2 regions of the Citrobacter sedlakii genome follow, and region 1 is predicted to be linked to the other one. Evidence: riboswitches for the same ligand, from Rfam matches in the RefSeq annotation. Region 1 holds a riboswitch; the other holds the start of a gene.
The links. Region 1 has a riboswitch for cobalamin ahead of JY391_RS08815 (cobyrinic acid a,c-diamide synthase CobB). Riboswitches for the same ligand answer to the same signal wherever they lie in the genome.

Region 1 (15,393 bases):
CTGCTGCAGATGCGCGACAAACATCGCACGTACCGCCGGATTTTCGCCAAGTCCACTCAGCCACGGTGTCGCCGGGATACCGGCCGCATTGAACAGGGTTTTCCATGAATCCTCTTCGTCAGAAGCCATGTCGTTAATCGCATGGTCCCCCGCCACCAGCATCAGCGGCATGAGATGAACGGCACGGATGCCTTCTTTACGCAGACTGTCGATCAGCACCCCCACTTCCGGATAGCTTTCTACCGCGCCGACGCGGGCCGGAAAGCCCTGCGCGGTCATCATATGGTCAAGGCAGGCATAGGCGGCAAAGGCATGATGACTGGCGCCGTGGCCCATAAATACCACCTTTTCACCCTCGCCCAGCGTAGGCATCTGCTGCTGCAAGGCGCACATCAACTGCGTGTAGTCGTCATGACTGCTCAGCAGCGGCACCCCCAGCGTCAGACGGGAAAACAGTGGCCGCATCGTCTGCACTTCGCGAACAATTTTCTCGTATTCGTCGCCGTTAATAATGTGCAGCGACTGAATCGCCACGTCCTGATAGCCCTGTTCGGCAAGCTTTTGCAGCGCCTGCAACGGCGTGTCGATGTCGATGCCGTCCCGCTGGCGCAATTTGCGAATAATCATTCCCGAGGTAAACGCGCGAAACAGATCCCGATCGGGACAACTTGCGGCAAGATCGCGTTCGCAGGAGACAATGTTTTTCTCGCAGGTATCGTGATAGCTGGTGCCAAAGCTGACCACCAGAAGCGCTTTTTTCATTGTATGACTCCTTTAGCAGCGGCCAGCCAGCGTGACAGACGCTGAGCAAATGCGGCCTGACTTTCCAGTAATTCTTCTCCCGTCACCAGCGGCGCCGGGCGGGTAATGACGATGCAAGGGATCCCTGCATCCAGACAGGGTTGAACTTTTTCCTGATACCCCCCCTCAGCGCCTGAGGCTTTGGTTATCACGACGTCAGCCTGACACTGGCGGTAAAATGCGGCGTTAAACTCTGCGCTGAATGGACCACAAAGCGCGAATATTTCCCCGACGCCAAAGCCAAGTTCTGCGCATTGCGCTATCACTTCAGGCACCGGCAGTACCCGGGCAAACAGGGTTTTCCCCGGTAACCCCGTACGCCAGTTCGCCAAATCTTTACTGCCGGTCGTCAGCAAAACGCGCTCGCCCAGCCGTCCTGCCACTTCACAGGCGTCGGCGATACTGTTTACGGTGTAAAGCAGCGGATGCGTTAAGTCACGGAGCTGTTCGGGACGCTGATAGCGACTGAGCAAGACGCCAGCCTGCTCGCAGGCACGCATGATGTTGCGGCTCACTATTTCGGCATACGGATGAGAAGCGTCTATCACCCAGCGCGTGCCGTTTTCCTTCAACCAGTTGACCATTTGTTCCTGCTCCAGCCGTCCGCAGCGCACCTGACCTTTGATATCCCCCGCCAACTGTTTCCCGGTCGGTGTCGCCACAGACAGGGTGTACGCCACGTTGGCGGCATCCAGTTGCTGGCAGATCGCCCGGGCGTCACTGGTTCCCCCTACCACCAGCACCTCGCCGACACTCACAGTGCGTAGCCCCTTGGCGTGATCATCAGCCCCTCCCGCACATAGGTGGCTTTGTTGCCCACAATCACCAGGCTGGTCATGTCCACCGGCGTAAAATCCATTTCACCGAGCGTGGTCAACCATTTCTCCTGTTTTTTGCGGCCCGCTGACTTCACGACCCCGACCGGCGTTTGCACGCTTTTGCTGGCGGAAAGCAGTTCAAACGCCCGCGCCAGATGCCCCTCACGGCCCCGGCTGCGTGGGTTATAGAAGCAAATAACAAAGTCAGCTTCCCCGGCGGCGACGATGCGCTTTTCAATCACCTCCCACGGCGTAAGCAAGTCGCTCAGGCTGATGTGGCAAAAATCATGCATCAGCGGCGCGCCAAGCAGCGAAGCAGCGGCAATGCTGGCGGTCATGCCGGGGATCAGACGCACCTCTACGTCCAGTTGCTGCTTGCTGACCAGTTCCAGCACCAGTCCCGCCATGCCATAAATGCCCGCGTCGCCGCTACTGATCAGCGCCACATTATGTCCGGCCTGCGCCAGCTCAATCGCCGCCTGGCAGCGTTCAATCTCCTTGCACATTCCGGTTTTGATGACCTGCTTGTCGCCGGTAAAAGCTTTCACCAGATGGGTGTAGGTTTTGTAGCCCACGACGATCTCCGCCGCCTGCAACGCCTCCACCGCTTCCATGGTCATCATGGCTTGTGAGCCAGGGCCGATTCCAATTACGCTTAACATCAGTTTGAAACTCCTAAAGTAATAGTGACGCCCTGTTCCCGCAGGGTTTCGCCTAACAACTGCCCATGACTCAGCAGCCAGGCTGCCGGCCCCGACACACTTCCGACGCCTACCGTCTGGCGAACAAACGACGATGCCGGAAAGCGGTGCTCATGTTCACGCAACACGTCAGCGCTAAAGGTTTCAAACGGCACGCGCCAGCATGACGCGAGCTGAATCAACCCTTCTTCATCTTTTTTTAGCGACACGCTGCCAATGGCTTTCAGGGCGAGCGGGTCAAAACGCTGCGCGGCGAGCTGACGCGCCAGCAGCGCCGCCAGCAGCGGAAACGGCGTATCCCGACGACAGCCGATTCCGGCCACCACACGCTGCGGCACCAGCTTCCAGTGACGCACTGGAATATCAGGCAGTTCGTCACGCAAGGTGATACACACCAGCGCATCCAGCTCGGGTAACTGCCTGAGATCGGTCACGGTGATAAATCCGCGGCGGTCACAGTGGCCCACGTCTTCGTCCAGTTCGGGATCCCACCACAAACCGACCCGCTGATTGCTCACCAGCATCTGGTTGACCACTTTGACCGCCGCGCGGAAATCATTCATGCGCGCGTTAAGTTGAAAAGCGAGGGTATCCAGCGCCGCCATGTCATTAACGTCGGTCGCCGTGGTAATCACCGGATCCGCGCCTAGCATCCCCGCCAGATAGCGGGTCAGCGCATTTGCTCCGCCCGCATGGCCGGAAAGAAGGCTGATAACGTGCTGGCCGCGTTCGTCAATAACCACCACCGCCGGATCGCTGAACTTGTCGTTCACAAGCGGCGCCAGTACGCGGACCGCAATGCCGGTCGCGCCAATAAAAATCAGCGCTGAATAATGACTAAACGCGTCACGCGCCGCCTGGGCGAAACCGCCGTCAAACGGCAAAAAACCGTCCTCAAGCAGCTTCTCGCTGGTAAAACAGGTCAGCGGCAGCATCGCCGCCAGCCGTTTCGCCAGTTGCACCCCGCCGGGCGTCAGGCAAAACAGGGCAATGGATTCAGGCTTTACGGTATTCATGGCTAAAGTCCGCCGCATACAGTTTTGAGTAGTGGTACTCCTCACCCAGGAAATCCCCGACCAGAATCAGCGCCGTTTTGCGGATCCCGGCGTCACGCACGCGGTCTGCGATGTCCGCTAGAGTGCCGCGCACGGTCTGACTTTCCGGCCAGGTGGCTTTGTAGATCACCGCCACAGGGGTGGTCGCCGGGTAGCCGCCGTCAATTAGCCGTTCCGCCACCCGATGAATGCGCTGTACCGAAAGATAAATCGCCATTGAGGTACGGTGGCTGGCGAAGGACTCAAGCTGCTCCCGCTCCGGCACTGGCGTACGTCCTTCAAGCCGGGTGATGATCAGACTCTGGGACACCTCCGGCACGGTGTACTCAACGCCCAGTTCCGCCGCCGCGCCAAGAAACGCGCTGACGCCCGGCACCACTTGCCAGGGAATATCGCGTTTGGTCAGTTCCTCACCCTGCTCACGCACCGAGCCATATAACGAAACGTCCCCGGTTTGCAGACGTACCACCGTTTTCCCGGCCTTCACGCCTGCTTCCATGAGATCGAGGATCTGCTCAAGGTGCAACGCCGCGCTGTCATGGCACTCGGCTCCCTCAGGACAATACTCAAGCAGTTCGGTGTTGATCAGCGAACCGGCATAAATCACCACCTGCGCCTGTTGCAGTAAGCGGTAGCCCTTGAGAGTAATCAGCTCGCGGTCGCCCGGACCGGCACCAACGAACCACACACAGCGGGGATCAAATGTCTCAGACATAGCGTTCTTCCTTTTGACAGGCGATGACAAACACAGGGTTGTTCGGTTTGAAAAAATGGCCGCTGCCGAGCGCGGTCAGGGACGACACTTGCAGTTGCAGGCAGTCAACGTCGTGTATGTCCAACTGCTGCAAATGCGCCAGCGCGGCGTTGAGGTTTTCCTGTAAGATGAAGGTCATTACCAGACGTCCGCGCGGGTGCAACTGGCGCAGCGACCAGTCAATAAGCCCGGTCAAATGGCCGCCGCTGCCGCCCATAAACACCGCGTCGGCTTTTTCGGTCAACATCATGGGGGCTTCCCCCGGCAGGATATCGATATTCGGACAGGCAAAATGTTGACGATTCTCGTCCAGCAGCCGTAGCGCCGCCGGGTTACGTTCGATGGCCGTCACATGCAAAGAGGGATGGCGTAACGCCGCCTCTATAGAGACGCTGCCCGTTCCCGCGCCAATATCAATCAGGTGACTGGCCTGGTGTAGCTCCAGTTTTGCCAGCGCAATCGCCCGTACCGCCTCTTTGGTCATCGGCACGTTTCCGCCGCGCAGAAAAAGCTCATCTTTCATCTAAGATCACCACCGCATTCATCTCGTAGTCGGCCTGCACCTCACTGGCGCGCAGCCAGTGGATCCGTTCATTGTCCATCGCCAGGTTCTCGCCAATCACCATCCAGCTATCGCCTTTGCCGCGCGCCACCAGTTGCGCGGCGATATCCCGCGGCCCGCACTGCGCGTCGGTGACCATCGCCACTTTGCGATGCGCCGCCAGCGTATCGAAGCAGACGCTGCGCCCGTGGCTGCTGGTTAACCACATGTCATTCATGTCGATACCTGACCGGGCGCAGAGATACTGCACGGCGCTGATCCCGGGAATAATGCGTACCCGCTCAATGCCAAAGTGCGCGACCAGCCGCGTACCGATGCCATAAAACAACGGATCGCCAGAGGCGAGGACCACCACATTTTTATCCCGCTGCGTCTCAATCCATGCCAGCAGCGCCGGAATATTGGCGCCGAGCGTAAACCTTGCCCCCTGAAACGCCGGAAACTGCTGCAAGTGACGTTTACCTCCCACCAGCACGTCGGCATTCGCCACCGCGTCCCGCGCGGCAGGCGTCATCAGATGCAAGCCCGCAGGCCCCATTCCTGCCACCGTTAACATTGCAACTCCTGAGCTATCGCCCCGAGAGGACGGTTGCTTCCCAGTACCTGGTTATCGAACGAGAACATAATGGCGTCGCAGGTCGGCGGGGTTTTGGTAAAGCGCAGCATCTGCTTCACGCGCAGGCAGATGCGTTCCGCAAGATGGTCATAAATGCGCTGATAGCCATACGCGTCGATATGTTCCATCGCCGCCTCGGTAGTGTCGCAGTCGCTGACCTCTCTCAACAGCGCCAGCGGTGCGCCGAGCAGCGCCAGGTGCGCCACCAGCGTTTCCATTCGCGCATCGGCAATATGGCTATGGGTATGGAAGATCCCGGCAGCGATTTTGATTAACTTCCCCGGATGACCGACCAGAACGATGTGGCGGAAACCGAGCCGCACCGCTTCTTCAATCATGTAACCGACGAAGTTACTCATGGTGACCACCACTTTGCTGTCAATCCCCATTTGCTCGCGCACGAAGCGCTCGCCATGATTGCCCGGCACCAGCACCACCCGTTCAAGCCCCTCGGCGCGCTTAATCTCCAGCTCCAGCGACAGGGATCGTTTCCAGCTTTCCTCCGACATTGGCGTCACGATGCCGGTGGTGCCGATAATGGAAATGCCGCCAACGATCCCCAACCGCGAGTTGTAGGTTTTTTGCGCCCGCGCTTCGCCTTCCGGCGCGAATATTTCAATTTCCGCGCCGCGCGCCGGGCCTATCGCCTCTCGCACCGCCGATTCAATGGTATGACGTGGCGTGCGGTTAATAGCGGCGCTGCCAATCGGCAGACCAATACCTTTACGCGTAACGGTGCCAACCCCCTCCCCGCCCAGCAGCGTTATTTCACCGCTGTCGTTCAGCGTCACGCGGGCGAAAATCAACATGCCGTGTGTAGCGTCGACATCATCCCCGCCGTCTTTGCGGATCGCGGCAATCGCCTGCTGGCCTTCAATGTGCGGTGATTCCACATTGAGGCACAGCGTGACGCCGGACGGCGTAACGATGGAAATCTGATGGATCAAATGCTGGCGCAGCACCATCAGCGCCGCGACTTTTGCCGCCGCCGTGGCGCACGAACCGGTGGTATAGCCTTTTCGCAACGCTTTACCGTTGTGCCAGACGGGAGCATCAAACGTCTGATCGCTCATCGCGCCCCCTCAAGGTGATAAAGGATGGCGTTGATAATTGCCGCTGCGACGTTGCTGCCGCCTTTACGTCCGAGGGCGGCAATCGCGGGTAATGGGCTGCGCGTCAGCGCCTCTTTTGATTCCGCCGCTCCGACGAATCCGACCGGTACGCCGACCACCCCATTCACCGCCGCATCATGTTCAAGCAGACGAAATAACGCGGTGGGGGCATTGCCGAAAACAAACACTTTCTCGCTCTCTTCCGTCACGGCAATATCCACGGCCGCCATTGAGCGAGTGATCCCCTGTGCTTTCGCCTGCGCCACCACCCGCGGATCGCTGATGTAGCAACGGCACTCACCGCCGAATTTCGCCAGTAGCGTTTTGTTGATCCCCGACAGCGCCATCGTGGTATCGGTGTAGATCACTGACGGACGACGCAGCGCCGCACAAAGTCGGGAGAGTGCATCATCGGAAAACCAGAGAATATCGAGCCAGTCAAAATCGGCGGTGGTGTGGATGACACGCTTGATAATGGCCTCATGCAGTGGGCTGGCGAAGCGGTATTCCGGGCGCGTTTCATGGATGATCTCGCCAATGATGTCGAAGCTTTTGGCCTCTATCGCCATCGGTTGTTGGATGTAATGCATTGTTTAATCCTCAGGCCATGCCAACCACCAGCCAGCGCGTCAACATAAACAGCGCCAGGGCCAGCGTGGACGCAACCCACATCAGTCGAATCGTTTGGGGAATGTCATTTACGGTAATCTCGCGCTGCGCGTCGCCAATCCACGGCTTTTCAACGCGCTCGCCAAAATAGTCATTTGGACCGCCGAGGCGAATGCCCAGCGCGCCGGCCACGGGCGCTTCCGCCCACGCGCAATTGGGGCTGCTGTGGTTATAGCGATCGCGCCAGCCAATACGCAGGGCGCGCGCGCCGTCGTTGCGGCACAAAAATGCCGCGGCGCTCAGCAGCAGCCAGCTCAACCGGGCGGGAAGAAAGTTTGCGAGGTCATCAAGACGGGCGCTGACCATGCCGATCGCCCGGTACTTTTCGTGCTTGTAGCCCACCATCGAGTCCAGGGTGTTGACCGCTTTATAGGCCATCGCCAGCGGCGCGCCGCCCAGCATAAGAAAGAACAGCGGCGCAATAATGCCGTCGACGGTATTTTCTGCGACGGTTTCCACCACCGCCCGGTTTATTTGTTGTGGAGCCAACTGCGAGGTGTCACGACCGACAATCCACGACAATTTTTCCCGGCTGGCGGCGAGATCCCCCGCGCGCAGCGGGCGCTCCACGTCTCTGGCGGCATTGGCCAGACAGCGACCGGCCAGCACGGTGAAAATCATCCACACCTCCACCAACCCGCCCAGCCACGGATGGATCAGCCGGGCGGCGGTCAACGCGCCCCAGGCCGCCGCCCACGTCACCCCCACCACCACCAGCCACATCACGCCGCCACCGATGCGCAGCGCACGCTCGCTGTGACAATGACGACGAACCGTCCGCTGTACGACGGTAATCAGGTTGCCTATCCAGCGCACCGGGTGCGGCCAGTGCTGCGGGTCGCCAACCATAACGTCGAGGAGCCAGGCGACACACCACGCAAGCAGTGTCATAACGCCTCCCTCGCCGCCTGCAGCCAGCGGGTCAGCATGAGCGGACGTTGGGCAAAATGGACATGCAGATAACTGGCGAAAGTATTACCTGCCTGCCAGCCGCCGGACCACTGCTGCAGCGTTTTACCGTCGCGCACCTTGTGACAGGCCATCACGGCGGAAATTTGCGGGAAAAAATCGGAGTAGTGAAATTCATGGCCGCGCAGGATTTCGCCTTCCGCCGCCAGCAGGGTTGGCTGCAGCGCCTGCGCTTCGCAGTAGCCAAAGCGGGTCAACCGTTCCCCCATTTTGCTGTAACCGGGAAGGATATCCGCCATGTAATGCACGAATCCACCGGCGTCCTCCAGTTGCGTACCGAGGTACATTAACCCGCCGCACTCGGCATAAATGGCGACGCCACGCTGGTGCGCATCGCGCAGACTCGCCAGCATCGTGCCGTTAGCCGCCAGCGCGCTGGCATGCAGTTCAGGATAGCCGCCACCCAGCCAGACCATCTGACAGTCGGGTAAAACCCGGTCATGCAGCGGGCTGAAGCGGACGATCTTCACGCCGGTACGCTCCAGCAACGTCACGTTATCGGGATAGTAAAAATTAAACGCTTCGTCGTCGGCCATCGCCAGCGTGAGTCCCTTTCCGGCGTCCTGTGCGGGCAATTCCGGCCATGCGCCCTGTGGTAAGGTTGCTATTTCGCTTAGCGCTAAAAGGTGGTCGATATTGAGCGTCTGCTCCAGCGTAGCGGCAAAATCCAGCCAGGGTTGCTGTGTCACCACCGACTCGCGGGCAGTCACCAGTCCAAGATGGCGCTCCGGCAGCGTAACGCCCTCAACGTGCGGCACATAACCCAGCACGGGCACTGCGCAATAGCGCTCAATCGCCGTTTTAAGCAAGTGAAAATGCGCTTCGCTGTTGACGCGATTTACCATCACGCCCGCGAGGTTAAGCGTCGGGTCGAATTGCTGAAATCCCATTACCGTCGCGGCAATGGAGGTCGAAACGGCCTTGCCATCCACCAGCAGGATCACCGGACACCCAAGTTGTTTCGCCATCGCCGCGGTACTGCAATAGCCGGGATCGGTGCCGTATCCGTCGTAGAGTCCCATCACTCCTTCGATAACGGCGATATCCGCCCCCTGCATCTGCTCGCAAAACAGCGCATTGAGGACGGGTTCGGGAAGCATAAAGCTGTCGAGATTACGGGAAGGTGTACCGCAGACCGCCGTATGCCAGGCGGTATCCAGGTAGTCAGGGCCGACTTTACAGGGCTGGACGCGAAGCCCTCGTTGTTTTAGCGCGCTAAGCAGACCCAACGTAACCGTGGTTTTTCCACAGCCACTCCCGGTACCTGCCAGAACAAACGCATACTGCTGTGCCGCCATGACCCTGATCCTGTTCAGGGTGGTAGGGATGTACTGACATCCAGTCTTTCGACTGTCTGTTTTAAAGCAACCCACTTCCCACCGAAGTTGTTGAATGTATCCGACAGGCAGGTCTTCTGGCTTAGCGTCATCCTCTCCCGTCCTTCCCAATCTTGCGATCAGTGGTCTTTACGGGGTCGTCAGCATCACAGCAGCGGGGGCTGCGGGGGATTTTCACCCCCTTCCCTGACACAAATGTGTCTAACCTGTCGGCGTCAATGATGAACAGACTGGCATCTGCTCATCATCTTAAACCTTTTTTAACGCATTCTTTTTCGCGCGGGTATTGGAACCCTCAACGGCAAAACAATGCCGGATTAACACGCTTCTTTCTGAAAAGACACGCAGAAGAATAATGAAAACCCTTCACAATGAAACTGTATCTCATCACAAAAATAAAAACTGGCGAAGTTTACGCTGCAAATTTTGATATTTTATTGCGCTATGACAATTTATTGCTGCGCCAAATAAAATAAACCGCGAATAATGGCTCGCTCACGGGAAATATCAAAAATCGGCAATAGCAAAATATTGCTATTTACGCCGATTCTACCGGTAAATTTTCTGCGGCCTGCTGCCGATATGCCTGCGGCGTCACCTGATAAGTCTGACGAAATACTTTGCAGAAATAACTGGTTTGAGAAAAACCTAAATTGCGGGCAATACTGGCAATGCTCCAGTCACTATGGCAAAGCAGTTCCCGCGCGCTGGCCATACGCTGTTGATTCACCCATGCGTTAAAGCCGATCCCCTGATATTTTTTGAACAACTTGCTGAAATAGTACGGGCTGAGGTAGACATGTGAAGCCACGTCTTCAAGGCGTAAATCGTCGGACAAATGGGCATCAATATAGCGCAGCGCTTTTTTCATTTTGCTGTCATGCGGGCTGGGCGCACGCGCCGGACGCGACGGTTCCGCGCTCTGTTCGCTGTCTTTGATTACCACAAAATTCAGCTGTTTTTTCAGGCAGTTTTCGACAATTAGCTTCAACAAATCCGCAGATGCCATCACTCGCGAGTAGTCCATTTCCGGGACGTTGCGAAATTCATTGAGCAGTTCCGGGTCGGCCTGCCAGCGGTCGTCAACGTTGAGAATATCGACCAAATCAACCCCCTCATCGTTACGCAGACGCACCTGACCACACAATACGAACCCAACCAGATGCCCGGCGATAACCAGGGGGATAGAAAAATCGGTTAACCCGGCATGGCAACGGTAGATACAGGGCTGATCCGATTTCGAGGCTTCCAGCCCTCCGCAGCGATCGCTCATCCGGCAGCGGGTGCTGTGCTGAGGATGTTGACGCATCAGCTGACAAAAAGGCGTGAAATTAAATAGCTCAGAAATCTCATCACCGTGAATATTGACAACCACAACGGCCAGGCTTGTGGCTTGCGCAAAATCCTGTGCGATTTTATTAATGAGTTCTGAGTTCAGGGTACTCGCAGAAATCATGATAAAATCCCTCAGTTAATCCATTGTTATAATTAAAACATATTTTTTACATTTACTTTTTGTCATCGGCTGTCCTTAGTTAATGACTGAAAGCCAAATGACAATAACAAAAGTCTCCCGGGCTGGGGAGACTTTTTAGTCAGTTCGGGAAAGCAGATCACGAAATCGTTATTGATTTCGTGATAATAACCTTGCTGCTCAGGAAGAGGCGTTCGTTTCCTCAATTTTACAGGCATTGCAGGGCAAATTTTTGCCAATGAAAAAGCGATAAATGGCTGCGCCGCCGCATGCGCCAATCACCGGTGCAATAATCGGCACAATAAAGTAAGGAATATCCCGCCCGCCGGTCATCGCAATATCCCCCCAGCCAGCCATCCAGGTGAACAGCTTAGGGCCAAAATCACGGGCTGGATTCATCGCAAAGCCAGTCAACGGCCCGGTGGACGCGCCGATAACGGCAACCAGGATCCCGATAAGCAGCGGCGCCAACGGCCCTTTTGGCACACCGTTGCCGTCGTCCGTCAACGCCATAATCAGTCCCATCAGAATCGAGGTGATAACCACTTCGACGCCAGCCGCCTGCCACACGTTCAGCGCAGCCGCCGGATAAGTACTGAAAATACTGGCCAGGTACAGACTGTCGACGCTACCGCGCACCATGTTGTGGGCGGTTTCATACTCGGTGAACAAACTGCCATACAGCAGATAGGCCAATACTGCGCCGCCAAACGCCCCTGCCACCTGGGCAACGGTGTAAGGCAACACTTTGCGCCCCGGAAAACAGGCAAAAAGCCAGAGCGCGACGGTAATCGCCGGGTTGAGATGCGCCCCGGAGATCCCCGCTGTCAGGTACACCGCCAGGGAAATACCCAGACCCCAAATGATGCAAATTTCCCAGAGACCGAGGCTGGCGCCAGCGACTTTCAGAGCGCTAAGACAGCCGATGCCAAAAAACAGAAACAGCCCGGTGCCCAAAAACTCGGCAATACATTGCGCTTTCAGTGAATCATTCATTGTGACACCTTCTTAGAAGCGTTCGTGTCTGACCAGCGGACCCTTGCTGGCCGTAGAGTACAACGACACTTACTATAAAAACGGCTGGCTGAAAATTGTTGGCAAACTGAACCTGCCGGGGCTCTGAAAAATCGTGTTGAGATAACAAATTTTTGCCATTGCATTATTCACAAACAGGCATTAACCACGCAGTCAGGCATTTAAACCGCAAACTTAAAGATAATAAAAATTCGTTATTTGCAGGTTTCCTTTTTTCTATAAAGGTCACACTTCCCTTTCCCGCCCATAACAAAATAAATTATTTATGTCACGCCTGAAAATGTAAAAATGGAATCACAAAAACCAATTTTTACTATTCATAAAAATATCAACACCCTTTAAAAACAGTCACATAAAACAATTCACACCAAATTAATCACATTTAGCGCCAACTATTTTTCCACGCATACTGTCAAGTCAGCCATTCTTTTTCCTCGCTTCTTTTTATAGTCATGAATATCGGGACAACCCACGCGAGGTCTTTATGCAACAAGAAGCATTAGGAATGGTAGAAACCAAAGGCTTGACTGCCGCCATAGAGGCCGCAGACGCCATGGTGAAATCGGCCAATGTCATGCTGGTCGGCTACGAAAAAATTGGCTCAGGCCTGGTAACCGTCATCGTTCGCGGTGACGTCGGCGCCGTAAAAGCGGCGACCGATGCCGGTGCTGCCGCGGCAGGCAACGTGGGAGAAGTGAAAGCCGTACACGTTATTCCGCGCCCGCATACCGATGTTGAAAAAATCTTACCGAAGGGAATTAACCCATGAGCAGCAATGAACTGGTTGAACAGATCATGGCACAGGTAATCGCCCGTGTGGCGACACCTGCGCAAACGGGTACCCCTGATACACCCCATCCAAAACGAGAGACGGCTATGGCAGAGAAAAGCTGCAGTTTAACGGAATTTGTAGGCACCGCGATTGGCGACACCGTCGGTCTGGTTATCGCTAACGTCGACAGCGCTCTACTTGAAGCAATGAAGCTTGAAAAGCGCTATCGCTCCATCGGCATTCTGGGGGCGCGTACCGGCGCGGGTCCGCACATTATGGCGGCAGACGAAGCGGTAAAAGCCACCAACACCGAAGTGGTCAGCATTGAACTGCCGCGCGACACCAAAGGCGGCGCCGGTCACGGTTCGCTGATCATTTTGGGCGGGAATGACGTTTCTGACGTCAAGCGGGGGATCGAAGTCGCATTAAAAGAACTCGACCGCACTTTTGGCGATGTCTATGGCAACGAGGCCGGGCACATCGAGCTTCAGTATACCGCCCGCGCCAGCTATGCGCTGGAAAAAGCCTTCGGCGCTCCTGTTGGCCGCGCCTGCGGCGTGATTGTCGGCGCGCCGGCATCGGTCGGCGTACTGATGGCGGATACCGCCCTGAAATCCGCCAATGTCGACGTTGTCGCGTACAGCTCGCCAGCGCATGGCACCAGCTTCAGTAACGAAGCGATTCTGGTGATTTCCGGCGACTCCGGCGCGGTGCGTCAGGCGGTTATCTCCGCGCGTGAAATCGGCAAAACCGTGCTGGCGACACTCGGTAGCGAACCGAAAAACGATCGCCCGTCCTATATCTGATATCCGTGAGGCTCATTCATGAGATCGAAAAGATTTGAAGCACTGGCGAAACGCCCTGTTAACCAGGACGGGTTCGTTAAGGAGTGGATCGAAGAAGGCTTCATTGCGATGGAAAGCCCGAACGATCCGAAACCCTCGATTAAAATCGTTAACGGCGCGGTAACCGAACTGGATGGCAAATCCGTCAGCGAGTTTGACCTGATCGACCACTTCATTGCCCGCTACGGCATTAACCTGGCGCGCGCGGAAGAGGTGATGGCGATGGACTCCGTCAAGCTCGCCAATATGCTGTGCGATCCAAACGTGAAGCGCAGCGATATTGTGCCGCTCACCACCGCAATGACCCCAGCGAAAATTGTCGAAGTGGTCTCCCACATGAACGTGGTTGAGATGATGATGGCAATGCAGAAAATGCGCGCCCGTCGCACGCCGTCTCAGCAGGCCCACGTCACCAACGTTAAAGATAACCCGGTACAGATCGCCGCTGACGCCGCCGAAGGGGCATGGCGCGGTTTTGACGAACAGGAAACCACCGTTGCCGTCGCGCGCTATGCGCCGTTCAACGCTATCGCTCTGCTCGTAGGTTCGCAGGTGGGGCGTCCTGGGGTTCTCACCCAGTGTTCACTGGAAGAAGCCACAGAGTTAAAGCTCGGTATGCTGGGCCACACCTGCTACGCCGAAACCATCTCTGTTTATGGTACCGAACCGGTATTTACCGACGGTGACGATACGCCGTGGTCGAAAGGGTTTCTCGCGTCCTCTTATGCCTCTCGCGGACTGAAAATGCGCTTCACCTCCGGTTCCGGCTCAGAAGTGCAGATGGGCTACGCGGAAGGGAAATCCATGCTTTACCTCGAAGCGCGCTGCATTTACATCACCAAAGCGGCTGGCGTTCAGGGACTGCAAAACGGTTCGGTGAGTTGCATCGGCGTTCCGTCCGCCGTTCCTTCCGGGATCCGTGCGGTACTGGCTGAAAACCTGATCTGTTCGTCACTGGATCTGGAATGCGCCTCCAGTAATGACCAGACCTTTACCCACTCCGATATGCGCCGGACCGCCCGCCTGCTGATGCAGTTTCTGCCGGGAACGGACTTTATCTCGTCCGGTTATTCCGCGGTGCCGAACTACGACAACATGTTTGCCGGCTCCAACGAAGACGCAGAGGACTTCGATGACTACAACGTTATTCAACGTGACCTGAAGGTCGACGGCGGTCTGCGTCCGGTCCGCGAAGAAGACGTTATCGCCATTCGTAACAAAGCGGCGCGCGCGCTGCAGGCAGTATTCGCCGGGATGGGCCTGCCGCCGATCACCGATGAAGAAGTGGAAGCCGCCACCTACGCGCACGGCTCGAAGGATATGCCGGAACGTAACATCGTTGAAGACATTAAGTTCGCTCAGGAGATCATCAATAAGAACCGAAATGGTCTGGAAGTCGTGAAAGCGCTGGCTCAGGGCGGCTTTACCGACGTGGCGCAGGACATGCTTAACATCCAGAAAGCGAAGTTAACCGGGGACTATCTGCACACCTCCGCCATCATCGTCGGCGACGGACAAGTGCTCTCTGCGGTCAATGACGTCAACGATTATGCCGGTCCGGCAACAGGTTATCGCCTGCAGGGCGAACGCTGGGAAGAGATTAAAAACATCCCTGGCGCACTTGATCCCAACGAGCTTGGCTAAGGGGTGAACAATGGAAATCAATGAAAAACTGCTGCGCCAGATTATCGAAGACGTGCTGTCTGAAATGCAGACCAGCGATAAGCCGGTCTCCTTTCGCGCGCCGGGTAGCGCTGCCGCTTCTGCCGCTCCAACAGGAGACAGCTTTCTGACCGAAATCGGCGAGGCGAAACAGGGCACGCAACAGGACGAAGTGGTCATTGCGGTCGGTCCGGCGTTCGGTCTCTCTCAG
Region 2 (15,393 bases), 2.1 Mb from region 1:
GTTTCAATTTTCAGCTTGATCCAGATTTTTAAAGAGCAAAACTTCGCAGTGAACCCTTTCAGGTACACTCTGAAGTTTTCTTACGTAAACGTTCTACAGAATGGTGGAGCTATGCGGGATCGAACCGCAGACCTCCTGCGTGCAAAGCAGGCGCTCTCCCAGCTGAGCTATAGCCCCATCGTGTAGTCAGAACCTCTTTACCGATAATTCGTTTCCGGGCGCGGCGTGGTGAAGCGAAGCATACATCAGTATGCGAGCTTTGCCACAACAAAGCACGGGAGCGAATTTGGTAGGCCTGAGTGGACTTGAACCACCGACCTCACCCTTATCAGGGGTGCGCTCTAACCACCTGAGCTACAAGCCTGTAGAGGTTTTACTGCTCGTTTTTCATCAGACAATCTGTGTGAGCACTACAAAGGCAGGTTCTTTAAGGTAAGGAGGTGATCCAACCGCAGGTTCCCCTACGGTTACCTTGTTACGACTTCACCCCAGTCATGAATCACAAAGTGGTAAGCGCCCTCCCGAAGGTTAAGCTACCTACTTCTTTTGCAACCCACTCCCATGGTGTGACGGGCGGTGTGTACAAGGCCCGGGAACGTATTCACCGTGGCATTCTGATCCACGATTACTAGCGATTCCGACTTCATGGAGTCGAGTTGCAGACTCCAATCCGGACTACGACATACTTTATGAGGTCCGCTTGCTCTCGCGAGGTCGCTTCTCTTTGTATATGCCATTGTAGCACGTGTGTAGCCCTGGTCGTAAGGGCCATGATGACTTGACGTCATCCCCACCTTCCTCCAGTTTATCACTGGCAGTCTCCTTTGAGTTCCCGGCCGGACCGCTGGCAACAAAGGATAAGGGTTGCGCTCGTTGCGGGACTTAACCCAACATTTCACAACACGAGCTGACGACAGCCATGCAGCACCTGTCTCACGGTTCCCGAAGGCACAACCGCATCTCTGCAGTCTTCCGTGGATGTCAAGACCAGGTAAGGTTCTTCGCGTTGCATCGAATTAAACCACATGCTCCACCGCTTGTGCGGGCCCCCGTCAATTCATTTGAGTTTTAACCTTGCGGCCGTACTCCCCAGGCGGTCTACTTAACGCGTTAGCTCCGGAAGCCACGCCTCAAGGGCACAGCCTCCAAGTAGACATCGTTTACGGCGTGGACTACCAGGGTATCTAATCCTGTTTGCTCCCCACGCTTTCGCACCTGAGCGTCAGTCTTCGTCCAGGGGGCCGCCTTCGCCACCGGTATTCCTCCAGATCTCTACGCATTTCACCGCTACACCTGGAATTCTACCCCCCTCTACGAGACTCAAGCCTGCCAGTTTCGAATGCAGTTCCCAGGTTGAGCCCGGGGATTTCACATCCGACTTGACAGACCGCCTGCGTGCGCTTTACGCCCAGTAATTCCGATTAACGCTTGCACCCTCCGTATTACCGCGGCTGCTGGCACGGAGTTAGCCGGTGCTTCTTCTGCGGGTAACGTCAATGACTGCGGTTATTAACCACAATCCCTTCCTCCCCGCTGAAAGTACTTTACAACCCGAAGGCCTTCTTCATACACGCGGCATGGCTGCATCAGGCTTGCGCCCATTGTGCAATATTCCCCACTGCTGCCTCCCGTAGGAGTCTGGACCGTGTCTCAGTTCCAGTGTGGCTGGTCATCCTCTCAGACCAGCTAGGGATCGTCGCCTTGGTGAGCCGTTACCTCACCAACAAGCTAATCCCATCTGGGCACATCCGGTGGCAAGAGGCCCGAAGGTCCCCCTCTTTGGTCTTGCGACGTTATGCGGTATTAGCTACCGTTTCCAGTAGTTATCCCCCTCCACCGGGCAGTTTCCCAGACATTACTCACCCGTCCGCCACTCGTCAGCGAAGCAGCAAGCTGCTTCCTGTTACCGTTCGACTTGCATGTGTTAGGCCTGCCGCCAGCGTTCAATCTGAGCCATGATCAAACTCTTCAATTTAAGTTTGATGCTCGTGAATTAAACTTCGTAATGAATTACGTGTTCACTCAGAGACTTGGTATTCATTTTTCGTCTTGCGACGTTAAGAATCCATGTCACTTTGAGTGCCCACACAGATTGTCTGATAAATTGTTAAAGAGCAGTGCCGCTTCGCTTTTTCTCAGCGGCGCGGGGTGTGCATAATACGCTTTCCCGCTTGAGAGTCAAGCATTTATTTTTGCTTTTCTCCGTGAGGTTCTGGTCTGAACCCCGCTGACCCGGCGGCTTGCGTGCCGTTGTTCCGTGTCAGTGGTGGCGCATTATAGGGAGTTATTTCGGGCTGACAAGAGGAAATTTAAAATAATTTTTCGACTGCCTGATATTTACCCAAATTGGCGTTAAACCGACAGTTTTTCAAGCGACTCAAAGCCATAACGCTGTAAAACGGGTAAAAGTTGTTCAGTCTCTGCTGTCAGCGCCATGCAATAAGCAACATTCGCGTCCGTCGATTTCGCATCCGGCGCTTCATGCTCCAGTAGCCAGGCAGTGCGCCGTGCAATCGCCGCACCGGAGTCCACCAGCCGCGTCCCTTCCGGCAAAACGCGCAGGAGTTCTTCTTTTAGTAATGGGAAGTGCGTACAGCCGAGCACTACCGTGTCGGGAGGCTCTGGCATACGCAGCCAGGGACGCAGGATCCGCTGCAGTTCCTCCAGCGGAACAGGCTCACCGTGCAGTTTCGCTTCAGCCAGTTCCACCAGCTCAGCAGAACCCAGCATCGCGATCTGGCATTCATTAGCAAAACGCGCGATCAGCTCATGGGTATAGGGCCGTTTTACGGTACCGCGCGTCGCCAGCAGCCCCACAATGCCATTGGCCGTTAAGCGCGCCGCCGGTTTAATGGCCGGAACGACCCCCACCACGGGAAAAGCAAATTTCTCACGCAGCGCGGGAAGCGAGACGGTACTGGCCGTATTGCAGGCAATCACCGCCAGAGAAAGGGGATAGCGCTGCTGAACGGCGGTCACTATCTCGACGACGCGCTCAACAATAAACTCTTCGCTTTTCTCTCCATAAGGAAAAGCGACGTTATCGAAAGCGTATATATAGTGGAGATCCGGCAGGAGGCGCCGAATCTCGTCATAGACCGACAACCCACCGACACCGGAATCAAATACCAGCACGGTGTGGCGTGGATCAGAAGGTGTAGCTGCCAGACAAGGTGTATTCCCGTCCTGCAGTTTGGTAGCCATAAACTGTCTCGTAATCTTTATCGAACAGGTTGGCTATTTTACCACGAACTGTGAGGTGTGAGGTGACAGGATATGAAAGTCCGATATCCCACACGCTCAGCCCGCCCATTTTTATCTTACGGGAATTATCGTAATCATAATCATAGCGCTCGCCAATGTATTGGTACGTCACATCCCATCCCAGGTCATACACCTCGCCGCTCAGCTCATACTTCACCTGCTGTTTTGCACGCCGGTAGAGCCGCTGATCGGTTTCATCATCGCGCGGGTCAACATATTGTAACGTTACGCGATGATCGACCGGCCCCGTCGTGATATTACCTGTCCACTCCAGGCCTTTAATGGTCGCGGACTTCACGTTGAAGTAGGTGTTATTGTTGTAATCGATCAGGTTCTGGATTTTGTAATGATAGGTCGACAAACGCCAGTCCAGCGGTCCGGTCACCCCCTCTAATCCGGCTTCCCACTGTTTAGACTCTTCCGGTTTCAGATTCGGGTTGGACGCGATACCAAAGCGCTCAGCGCCAAACTGCTGACCAAGCGAAGGCGCGAGGAAACCCGTACCGTAGGAAAGCGTCACTTTATAATTGTCGATAAACTGCCAGCCGGCTGCCGTTTGCCAGGTGCCGTGCCAGCCAAACTGATCGTCATGATCTTCACGACCCGACGCTTCCAGGGTCACGCTGTCGATCTGCTGCTGCCCGGTCAGATAAAGCCCGGTGTTATCGCGCTTGTAGTTGTCGGTTCCGGAAGCGCCAAAGGACATCAGTTTTTCCTGCTTCCAGTCAACCCCCGCGCTGACCGCGCCATGACCGACGATCACGTTATTTCCCCACTGGATATAGCGCTGTTCCATATCATCCAGGGTGTATCCCGTAGCGTAGCGCCCGGTCTGACTGCTGTAGTTGTAGTCCTTAATGCGCTGGTAGTTGGCCACCAGTTGTGACGAGTAGATCCCGGAATTGAAACGCAGCCCGGTATCCCATGACTGGGTGTAATTCTGATGCTCATCGTTTCCGCCGTCGTATCCCCAGTTGCCCTGGTCATAATCGGCATTGCTGGCATAGCCGTAGCCGCGGAAGTAGCCATCAAAATTATCGTTAAATTTATGTTCGACGCCGCCCCAGAACAGTTTGTTACGGTAACCGTCGCGATCGCCGTCGCCGCTATAGCTGGAGCGCGGCTGCACGTCGAAGCCTTTGGTGGACTGGTAAGCACCCGCTGCCGTCAACACCGTATCACCGAAACGCTGACGCCATGTGCCGTCATACTGTTGGTAACTGTTCGAACCGACGCCCGCGTTAATTTGCGCGCGCTCATCACCCGCCATGGTGATGATATTTACCACACCGCCAATCGCCCCTGAGCCATATATCGCCGAGCGCGGTCCCCGAATATATTCAATGCGCTGAACCAGCGAGACCGGAATTTGATCGATATCGGAGTTATTGGTAATGCCCGGACGCGCCACCGGAATACCGTCCACCAATACCAGCACATGTTTCGCTTCAGTGCCGCGTACAAACAGGGAGGAACTCTGTCCCATACCGCCGTTCTGCGCGACGTCCACGCCCGGCAGACGGCGCATAACATCCAGAACGGTGCGGGACTGCCAGCGGTCGATATCTTCACGAGTGACGATATCCGTAGGGGCCAGGACAGTGTTGACGGGTTGTTGAAAACGATTTGCCGTGACGACAAGCGTGTCAGGCGTGGCATCCTGTGCCCAACCAGAAAAGGCCGTGACGGAGAGCGCCGTCAGCAGCGATATGTTTTTAATCATTATAAAGCATCCATAAATAGAAGAAGGATGCCGCAGGTCCCACCGATAGTACGCGATGATGAAGACCAGTTGCGACGTCAGCCGGCAGGTCTTCGGGCTTGGAAGGTAATCCTTTATCCGGATAACAGAAATGAAGACTTCCCACCCACAGGCAGTGTCTGCTTACGCTCTCATTTCACCTTTCCTTACCGCTGCGCGTCAGCTCCAGATTCACACTGGATTCCCTTTTAACTCACAGGACCGGCACACGGATGCTACAGTCTGTAACAACATACTGTCCAGACCGATTGTTAAATATGAGAAGTCATCAATGTCTGGACATCTGTTGAGCAATCCCTACAATCCCCGCGTACTTTTATTTTTCAGGATGCATCATGACCCCCGAACACCTTCCGACAGAACAGTATGACGCGCAGCTCGCCGAAAAAGTGGTGCGCTTGCAGAGTATGATGGCGCCTTTTTCTGGCCTGGTTCCGGAAGTGTTCCGCTCCCCGGTCAGTCACTATCGTATGCGTGCTGAATTCCGCATCTGGCACGATGGCGATGATTTGTATCACATCATTTTCGATCAACAGACCAAAAGCCGGATTCGCGTGGACAGCTTTCCGGCGGCAAGCGAACTGATCAACCAGTTGATGAACGCGATGATCGACGGCGTGCGCACGAATCCTACCCTGCGCCATAAGCTGTTCCAGATTGACTATCTCACCACCATGAGCAATCAGGCAGTGGTGTCGCTGCTGTACCATAAAAAGCTGGACGATGCGTGGCGACAGGAAGCGGAAGCGCTGCGTGACGCCCTGCGCGCGCAAAATCTGAACGTGCATCTGATTGGCCGGGCGACCAAAACCAAAATCGCGCTGGATCAGGATTACATTGACGAGCGTCTGCCGGTGGCGGGCAAAGAGATGATCTACCGTCAGGTTGAAAACAGTTTCACCCAGCCAAACGCAGCGATGAATATTCAGATGCTGGAATGGGCGCTGGATGTCACGACAGGTTCGAAAGGCGATTTGCTGGAACTGTACTGCGGCAACGGTAACTTTTCCTTAGCGCTGGCGCGTAACTTTGAGCGCGTACTGGCGACCGAGATCGCCAAACCGTCCGTCGCCGCGGCGCAATTCAACATTGCGGCGAACCAGATCGAGAATGTGCAGATTATCCGCATGGCGGCAGAAGAATTTACCCAGGCGATGAACGGCGTTCGCGAGTTTACTCGTTTGAAGGGTATCGACCTGAAGAGCTATCAGTGCGAAACCATCTTTGTCGATCCACCGCGCAGCGGGCTGGACAGCGAAACCGAAAAAATGGTGCAGGCGTATCCGCGTATTTTATACATCTCCTGTAACCCGGAGACGCTGTGCAAAAATCTGGAAACGTTAAGCCAGACGCACAAAGTTGAACGTCTGGCGTTGTTCGACCAGTTCCCCTATACGCACCATATGGAGTGCGGCGTGTTACTCACCGCCAGGTAAAACAGACGCCGGATAAAGCAATTATGCCCCCATCCGGCCTGTCTTACTCTTCCGCGATGTCCTGCTTGCGGTTACGCATTTTCACGCCAATCCAGAATACCAGAATCACCGACAGCACCGCCGGGAAGAAATTGGAGCCGATATCCGGATACTCCGCGCGCACGACGGTACTGTACAGCAGCACGCCAAGAATAAAACAGGCCGCAGCCAGACCCGGCAACCCCACAGGCATGGTGCGATTTTGATAGCGCTGGTGCAGGCAATACACCGTCAGCACCAGAGAAATAATCGGGAAAACAGAAAACGGCACGATGGCGCTAAACAGCGCCGCGAACGTGCCATTGATCGACAAACCGGCGATCAGCGCCAGCAGCAGCGTACCTTTATCCTGAACTGACTGTTTCATTACTCTTCCTTCACGTTACCCGGAATGAGGGTCATCTTCTCTTGTTCACGGCGATACCAGTAATACGCTCCTTTCGCAATCATGCGCAGTTGCAATACCAGCCGCTCTTCTAATTGTCGGCGTTGTTCAGCGCCCACATCCAGCGCCTCGGCGCCCGCACTGAAGACGATCGTCACCATGGCTTCGGCTTGCGCTTCAGTAAACGCGCGAGGCATATGGTTTTCGAGTTCCAGATAGTCCGCAAGTTCCGCGATAAAATGCTGAATTTCTCGCGCAACGGCGGCACGAAATGCGGCGGAAGTGCCGGAGCGTTCACGCAATAATAAACGGAAGGCGTTAGGGTTGTTACCGATGAACTCCATAAATGTGGAGACCGAGGTGCGGATCACACTCCCTCCCTTGGCGATGCGCTGACGCGCCTGCCGCATGAGCTGTCGCAGCATCAGCCCGCTTTCATCGACCATGGTCAGCCCAAGTTCATCCACATCACGGAAATGGCGATAAAACGATGTGGGCGCGATACCTGCTTCACGCGCAACCTCGCGCAAGCTGAGGCTGGCGAAGCTACGCTCCGCGCTCAATTGACTGAATGCGGCCTCTACCAGCGAACGCCGGGTTTTTTCTTTTTGTTGCGCTCTAACGCCCATCACGATGTCTGAATCCTTCCATATGCCTTGTCTGGCACTATACCAGAGTTCAAAGTTAATCTGTTTGTTCAGCTTTGTGAATGATTGTTTACGCGCGGTTTGTGCTCCGGCTTCGCAAAAGAGCACAACGATAATTGGGTTATCAACGCAATGATGTTACTATTCTGTTGCTTTTATGTATAAGAACAGGTAAGCCACACCATGCCACATTCCTACGATTACGATGCCATAGTAATAGGTTCAGGCCCCGGCGGCGAAGGCGCTGCAATGGGACTGGTTAAGCAAGGAGCCCGCGTCGCGGTTATCGAACGTTATCATAACGTTGGCGGCGGTTGCACCCACTGGGGCACCATCCCGTCGAAAGCCCTCCGCCACGCCGTCAGCCGTATCATTGAATTCAATCAGAACCCCTTATATAGCGATCACTCCCGCCTGCTTCGTTCCTCTTTCGCCGACATTCTCAACCATGCCGATAACGTGATTAATCAGCAAACGCGTATGCGGCAGGGTTTTTACGAGCGTAACCACTGCGAAATATTGCAGGGTAATGCGCATTTTGTGGATGAACACACCCTGGCGCTGGAGTGTCATGACGGCACGGTTGAAACCCTGACCGCAGAGAAATTCATTATCGCCTGTGGTTCTCGTCCGTATCATCCAACAGACGTCGACTTCTCCCATCCGCGCATTTATGACAGCGACTCCATTCTCAATCTGCACCATGAACCTCGCCATGTGATTATTTATGGCGCGGGGGTGATTGGCTGCGAATATGCGTCGATCTTCCGCGGTATGGACGTCAAAGTTGATCTGATCAACACCCGGGATCGCCTGCTGGCGTTTCTCGATCAGGAGATGTCAGACTCCCTCTCTTACCATTTCTGGAACAGCGGCGTTGTGATTCGTCACAATGAAGAATACGAGAAGATCGAAGGCTGCGATGACGGGGTGATTATGCACCTCAAGTCCGGCAAGAAGCTGAAAGCTGACTGCCTGTTGTACGCCAATGGCCGTACCGGCAACACTGACTCTCTGGCGCTACAGAATATTGGCCTCGAAACGGACAGCCGGGGACAACTTAAGGTCAACAGCATGTACCAGACCGCGCTGCCGCACGTCTATGCGGTAGGCGATGTGATTGGTTATCCAAGTCTGGCCTCCGCGGCTTACGATCAGGGACGCATCGCCGCCCAGGCGCTGGTGAAGGGAGAAGCGACCGCGCATCTGATCGAAGATATCCCCACCGGCATTTACACCATTCCCGAAATCAGCTCCGTAGGGAAAACCGAACAGCAGTTGACGTCGATGAAGGTGCCTTACGAGGTGGGTCGCGCCCAGTTTAAACATCTGGCGCGCGCGCAAATCGTCGGCATGAACGTCGGCACGCTGAAGATTCTGTTTCATCGGGAAACAAAAGAAATTCTGGGGATCCACTGCTTTGGCGAGCGCGCAGCCGAGATTATTCACATCGGCCAGGCGATTATGGAGCAAAAAGGTGGCGGTAACACGATTGAATACTTCGTTAACACCACCTTTAACTACCCGACAATGGCGGAAGCCTATCGGGTAGCGGCGTTAAACGGCTTAAACCGCCTTTTTTAACGCGTTGTCAAAATGGCCATCCATCGCGCCGCGGATGGCCTCTGCCAGTTGCTCATAGCGACTGCGCAGCGGGGAGCCCGGGCGGTACACCAGTCCCACCGTACGACGCGGCTCCGGCTTAATACACGGCAAATAGACAACGCCGTCGCGCTTGCGCTCTTGCGGTACCGCCAGTGCAGGCAATAAGGTAATCCCGCTGCCTGCCGCCACCATATTACGCAACGTTTCCAGGCTGGTCGCGCGGAAATGGGTATCTTCGTCGGCGCCCGCTTCAAAGCAGAAGCCCATCGCCTGATCGCGCAGACAGTGGCCATCTTCCAGCATCAGCAGTTTCTCACCCGCCAGATCTGACATCGGTACGCAATCACGGTTCGCCCACGGGTGATCTTCGTAAATGGCCAGCAGCATCGGCTCGTCGAACAGCGGCACTTCAATAAACGCTTCACTCTCTTTCACCAGCGCCAGGATCACGCAGTCCAGCTTGCCGCTGTCCAGTTGCGCCAGCAGTTGATGGGTTTGCGCTTCATGCAGATACATTTCCAGCTTCGGGAACGTCTGGTGCAGCATCGGAATAATATGCGGCAACAGGTAAGGACCCACGGTTGGGATCAAACCAATGTGCAGGGGGCCAGACATGGTTTCACCCTGCTGGCTTGCCATCTCCTTGAGCACTTTGACCTCACGCAGCACGGTGCGCGCCTGGTCCACCAGTAGCAAACCTGCCTGCGTAAACAGCACCTTACGACTCGTCCGCTCCAGCAGCATCACGCCCAGCTCATCTTCCAGCTTGCGGATCTGCCCGCTCAGCGTTGGCTGACTGACATGACAGGAATCAGCCGCCCGCCGGAAGTGGCGGTGTTCGGCTAATGCCACCAGATATTCAAGATCGCGAATATTCATTATTCATCCTCCATCGCCACGATAGTTCATGGCGATAGGTAGCATAGCAACGAACGATTATCCCTATCAAGCTTTCTGATTAATAATACATCACAGAAACGGAGCGGTATCGTTTAACCCTTGAAGTCACTGCCCGTTCTGAGAGTTTCTCTCAACCCGAATAACTAAAGCCAACGTGAACTTTTGCGGACCCCGTGGTCCGCATTTTTTTGCGTAAAAAAGCCCGGCGCAAGGCCAGGCTTAAACGTGTTGCCGGATAAATCCGGCACATGATCCCCTACGCCAGACGCGCCTTCGCGTAGCTAATGGCCTGCGCCACCTGCTGCGGAGAAACGCCGCCCTTCGCCGCACGTTTATCCAGGCATGACTGTAACGACAGGACAGGATAGACATCGTCGCCAATCGCGCTGCTGAATTTCTGCAGCTCCGCCAACGGCAGATCCTCCAGCGGTTTCCCCTGACGAATCGCCTCAACCACTGTTTCACCCACGATATGGTGCGCTTCACGGAACGGAACGCCTTTCGCCACCAGGTAATCCGCCAGCTCAGTGGCGTTAGCATACCCCTGCTGCGCCGCGTCCTGGCAGCGCGGACGTTTCACCTGAATGCCATCCAGCACCAGCGCCGCCATATGCAGGCAGTCCAGCCAGGTGTCGAGCGCGTCAAACAGGCCCTCTTTGTCTTCCTGCATGTCTTTGTTATACGCCAGCGGCAGGCCTTTCAGCGTCATCATCATGCCCGTCAGCGCCCCCTGCACGCGGCCGCATTTACCGCGGATCAGCTCCAGCGCGTCCGGGTTTTTCTTCTGCGGCATCAGGGAAGAGCCGGACGTCACGCGATCGGACAACTCAACGAAGCCCGCCTCGCCGGTGTTAAAGAAAATCAGGTCCTCCGCGAACCGTGAAAGATGCACCATACCGATGGAGGCGTTGGACAGCAGCTCCAGCACGTGGTCACGGTCGGACACGCTGTCCAGGCTATTACGCGTCGCCGAGGCAAAGCCCAGCCAGCCTGCCAGCTGTTCACGATCGATCTCATAGGCTGTCCCGGCCAGCGCGCCGCAGCCCAGCGGGCTGACGTCCAGACGTTTCAGGGCATCCTGCAGACGGCTTTCGTCCCGCGCCAGCATCTCGACATACGCCAGGCACCAGTGAGCAAACGTCACCGGCTGCGCGCGCTGCAGGTGGGTGTAACCCGGCATAACGGCATCCTGATTATGGTCTGCCGTCTCCACCAACGCGCGCTGCAGCTGGCGGTTGGCGGTGAGCAGTTCGCTCACGGTGTCTTTACACCACAATTTCAAATCCGTGGCGACCTGATCGTTACGGCTGCGTCCGGTGTGCAGCTTTTTACCTAACTGCCCCACTTTATCGATCAGTTTACCTTCTACCCAACTGTGGATATCTTCCGCGTCGCTTTCCAGGATCTGCTGCGGGTTCGCGCGAACGTCTTCCAGCAAAATGGTCAGCGCGTCTTCAAGCTGACGCTGCTCGTCAGCGGTTAACACGCCGACGGTGACCAGCGCTTTGGACCAGGCGACAGAACCCACAATATCCTGCTCCGCCAGGCGGTAGTCGAAGCGCAACGAGTCGTTGAACTGTTTAAACCGCTGATCTGCTGCCTGAGTAAAACGCCCACCCCAAAGTGCCATACCATGCTTCCTTAATATCTTTGAATGTCATTGCCCGGCGACGCTGCGCTTACCGGGCCTACAAAACCGTAAATCGATTACGCCAGAATACGCGTTCCAATCGGCGTACCGTTAAACAGCGCCGGGAGTTGCTCCGCATGACGCCAGGAGGCGATATCCACCGGGCGGCCGAGCGTACGGGCCGCATCCAGCGCGGCGTTCACTTTAACGATCATGCCGTCGGTGATAATGCCCTGATCTATCAGTTGTTCCGCTTTCGCGGCGGTCATTTCGGCAATACGCTGGCCTTTACCATCCAGAATACCGCTCACATCGGAGAGCAGGATCAGATCCGCTCCCAGCGTTGCCGCCAGCGCGGTCGCTGCCTGGTCGGCGTTAACGTTCATCAGTTGTCCGTCTTCCGTCACGCCAATCGAACTCACTACCGGCAGAAAACCGCCCGCCAACAGGGTGTTGATCAACGCCGGCGATCCCGGCTGCGCCAGTCCAACATGACCTAATTCTTCATCCAGTTGAGTGACGTTGACGCTGTCGCCATCACCCAGATAAAGCCCGACGGCAGCGATATGATGCTTCTTCGCCCACGCCAGCAGGGTTTTGTTCGCCGTGCCCGCCAGCGCGCCGGTAATGATGTCAATCTGGTCGGCAGGCGTCACGCGCAGGCCGTTTTTCTTTTTGACCGGCAGGTTCAGTCCTTTCATCAGTTCGTCGACCACACAGCCGCCGCCGTGAACAATCACCAGCGGGCGTGGATGTGATTCACGATAGTTAACCAGCGCGGTAAACAGACGCTCCAGCGCCTCTTCGCTATCCAGTAATACACCGCCCAGCTTGATAATTAATGGATTCATCATTGCACCCTTAAATAAGAGACTGCGCTTCAGCGAAGCCGAAACGAATATTGGCACACTGTACTGCCTGCGCAGCCGCACCTTTCAACAAGTTATCTTCGGTGGCCACCAGGATCAAATGCTCGTCCTGTACGGCAAAACCGATATCACAGAATGGTAAACCAACCACATTCTTCAGCGCCGGGACGCCTTTGTCATACAGGCGCACCAGGGGCTTATCGCGATACGCCTGCTGCAAGGTCTGGGCAACGTGCGCCTGCGTCACGCCCGGCTTCAGGCGGCAGGTGATAGTTTCAAGGATCCCGCGTGGGAAGTTGCCCAGATGCGGCGTGAAGATCACGTCTGCGCCCAAATGGGTGGCGATTTCCGGCTGGTGACGATGGGTAAACACCCCGTACGGCTGTAAGCTTACTTCGCAGAAACTGTTAGATAGGGCCGCTTTACGCCCTGCGCCGCTCACGCCGCTGGTGGCATTGATCACCGGCCATTGCGTCAGATCCAGCAGTTCGCCATCGATCAACGGCTTCAGAGACAGTTGCGCCGCCGTCGGGTAGCAGCCCGGCACGGCAATCAGGTTCGCTTCTTTTAACGCTTCCGCGTTCCATTCCGCCAGACCATAAACCGCGGTTGCCAGCAGCTCAGGGTATTGATGGGTAAAGCCATAATATTTTTCATAGAACCCGGCGTCATTCACCCGAAACGCGCCGGAAAGGTCGAAGACCACGCAACCGGCGGCAAGAAACTGCGGCGCCAGGTCATGGCTGACTTCGTGGGCGGTGGCTAAAAACACCACGTCCACGCCGTCAGTAAACGCGCTGATGTCGGACATCGGCTGCAAAGGCAGATCGACAATGCCTTTAAGCCACGGATGCAAATCGGAAATTAACTTTCCTGCATCATTGCTTTGCGCTGAGACGGTCAAAGCGGTTATGGTCATATGAGGGTGGCGATTTACGTAGCTTACAAGCTCTGCGCCCGCATAACCGCTAGCGCCTACAATCAGCGTATTCAACATCGGGTTCCTTTATGCTCAACGTTAATGTATTTTTATTCACATTTATTGCATGAATATTGATACTATCACGACCTAAGGTGTGTCAACAATGAAAATGAACTTACCGCCATTTATCGAGATTTACCGCGCCCTGATTGCCACGCCGTCCATCAGCGCCACCGAAGAAGCGCTGGACCAGAGCAACGCGACTTTAATCAATCTGCTGGCGGGGTGGTTCAGCGATCTTGGCTTTAAGGTGGAGGTTCAACCGGTTCCGGGAACCCGAAACAAATTCAATCTGCTCGCCAGCTCCGGACAGGGCGCGGGCGGTCTGCTGCTAACGGGCCACACCGACACCGTGCCGTTTGACGACGGGCGCTGGACGCGCGACCCCTTCACGCTCACCGAGCACGACAACAAGCTCTACGGTCTGGGAACCGCGGACATGAAGGGCTTCTTCGCGTTTATTCTCGACGCCCTGCGTGACGTCGACGTGACGACGCTGAAAAAACCGCTGTACATTCTGGCGACTGCCGATGAAGAAACCAGCATGGCGGGCGCGCGCTATTTTTCTGAAAATACATCGATTCGCCCGGACTGCGCCATCATCGGCGAGCCAACGTCACTGCAACCGATTCGTGCCCATAAGGGCCATATCTCCACGGCGGTGCGGGTGCTCGGTCAGTCCGGTCACTCCAGCGATCCGGCGCGCGGCGTGAACGCCATTGAGCTGATGCATGACGCGATAGGCCGCATCATACAACTGCGCGACTCGCTAAAAGAACGCTACCACTATGAGGCGTTCACCGTACCGTATCCGACACTGAACCTCGGCAGCCTGCACGGCGGCGACGCCTCGAACCGCATCTGCGCCTGCTGTGAGCTGCACATGGATATCCGTCCCTTGCCGGGCATGACGCTGAGCGATCTTGACGGCCTACTGAACGAAGCGCTGGCTCCGGTGAGTGAACGTTGGCCGGGTCGCCTGACGGTGGCGGAACTGCATCCGCCTATTCCGGGCTACGAATGTCCCCCGGATCACCAGTTGGTTGAAGTGGTGGAAAAACTGCTCGGCGAAAAAACCGACGTAGTGAACTACTGCACCGAAGCGCCATTTATTCAAACGCTGTGCCCGACGCTGGTCCTCGGTCCGGGTTCTATTAATCAGGCCCATCAGCCGGATGAATATCTGGAGACGCGTTTTATTAAACCGACCCGGGAATTAATCACTCAGGTCGTGCATCACTTTTGCTGGCATTAAATGTTCATCGCCGCGTTAACACTTTTGAGTTAATCGCGGCGTTTATTTTACATTTTCATAAGTAATGCTTATTTGATCCACGAGGAATTAACTTTCGTAAATTGGCCGCGATTTCTCGGTTTGCTGAACCGATTTCGCAGCAATTGACGACAGGGGTTTTACGTGGCTTTATAAAAGACGACGAAGAACAATGTCCAACATATTTCGTGGTGTAGCAAGGCGGCAAACAAGCACATCCAGGGGACTGACATAAGCCGGTAACCTCGGGTGTCGAGCGCCGCTACGACGCGAAAAGCGCAGGACAATTACAACAGAGATGGGGTGTCTGGGTTAATATGAACGAACAATATTCCGCGTTGCGTAGTAATGTCAGTATGCTCGGCAAAGTGCTGGGAGAAACCATCAAGGATGCGCTGGGAGAGAACATTCTTGATCGCGTAGAAACAATCCGTAAGCTGTCTAAATCTTCACGCGCTGGCAATGAGGCAAACCGCCAGGAGTTGCTCACCACGTTACAGAATTTGTCGAACGATGAGCTGCTGCCCGTTGCCCGCGCGTTCAGCCAGTTCCTCAATCTGGCCAATACCGCCGAGCAATACCACAGCATTTCGCCGAAAGG

Region 2: linked by a shared signal. The riboswitch ahead of btuB (TonB-dependent vitamin B12 receptor BtuB) and the one ahead of JY391_RS08815 (cobyrinic acid a,c-diamide synthase CobB) in region 1 are both predicted to bind cobalamin.

Annotation. Positions count from the first base shown of each region.
Region 1 covers NZ_CP071070.1:1,863,238-1,878,630, reverse strand. Annotated here, with positions in the region: gene cbiK (sirohydrochlorin cobaltochelatase) at 1-762, opposite strand, end outside; gene JY391_RS08860 (cobalt-precorrin-6A reductase) at 759-1,559, opposite strand; gene JY391_RS08855 (precorrin-3B C(17)-methyltransferase) at 1,556-2,281, opposite strand; gene cbiG (cobalt-precorrin 5A hydrolase) at 2,281-3,336, opposite strand; gene JY391_RS08845 (cobalt-precorrin-4 methyltransferase) at 3,317-4,090, opposite strand; gene JY391_RS08840 (decarboxylating cobalt-precorrin-6B (C(15))-methyltransferase) at 4,083-4,652, opposite strand; gene JY391_RS08835 (cobalt-precorrin-7 (C(5))-methyltransferase) at 4,642-5,247, opposite strand; gene cbiD (cobalt-precorrin-5B (C(1))-methyltransferase CbiD) at 5,241-6,380, opposite strand; gene JY391_RS08825 (cobalt-precorrin-8 methylmutase) at 6,377-7,009, opposite strand; gene cbiB (adenosylcobinamide-phosphate synthase CbiB) at 7,020-7,979, opposite strand; gene JY391_RS08815 (cobyrinic acid a,c-diamide synthase CobB) at 7,976-9,355, opposite strand; cobalamin riboswitch at 9,445-9,619, opposite strand; gene pocR (transcriptional regulator PocR) at 9,933-10,850, opposite strand; gene pduF (propanediol diffusion facilitator PduF) at 11,049-11,864, opposite strand; gene pduA (propanediol utilization microcompartment protein PduA) at 12,388-12,672, shown strand; gene pduB (propanediol utilization microcompartment protein PduB) at 12,669-13,481, shown strand; gene pduC (propanediol dehydratase large subunit PduC) at 13,500-15,164, shown strand; gene pduD (propanediol dehydratase medium subunit PduD) at 15,175-15,393, shown strand, end outside.
Region 2 covers NZ_CP071070.1:4,485,801-4,501,193, forward strand. Annotated here, with positions in the region: tRNA gene JY391_RS21225 (tRNA-Ala) at 102-177, opposite strand; tRNA gene JY391_RS21230 (tRNA-Ile) at 288-364, opposite strand; rRNA gene JY391_RS21235 (16S ribosomal RNA) at 434-1,975, opposite strand; gene murI (glutamate racemase) at 2,353-3,204, opposite strand; gene btuB (TonB-dependent vitamin B12 receptor BtuB) at 3,149-4,987, opposite strand; cobalamin riboswitch at 5,054-5,247, opposite strand; gene trmA (tRNA (uridine(54)-C5)-methyltransferase TrmA) at 5,362-6,462, shown strand; gene JY391_RS21255 (YijD family membrane protein) at 6,506-6,868, opposite strand; gene fabR (HTH-type transcriptional repressor FabR) at 6,868-7,518, opposite strand; gene sthA (Si-specific NAD(P)(+) transhydrogenase) at 7,717-9,117, shown strand; gene oxyR (DNA-binding transcriptional regulator OxyR) at 9,100-10,017, opposite strand; gene argH (argininosuccinate lyase) at 10,295-11,668, opposite strand; gene argB (acetylglutamate kinase) at 11,746-12,522, opposite strand; gene argC (N-acetyl-gamma-glutamyl-phosphate reductase) at 12,530-13,534, opposite strand; gene argE (acetylornithine deacetylase) at 13,623-14,774, shown strand; gene ppc (phosphoenolpyruvate carboxylase) at 15,110-15,393, shown strand, end outside.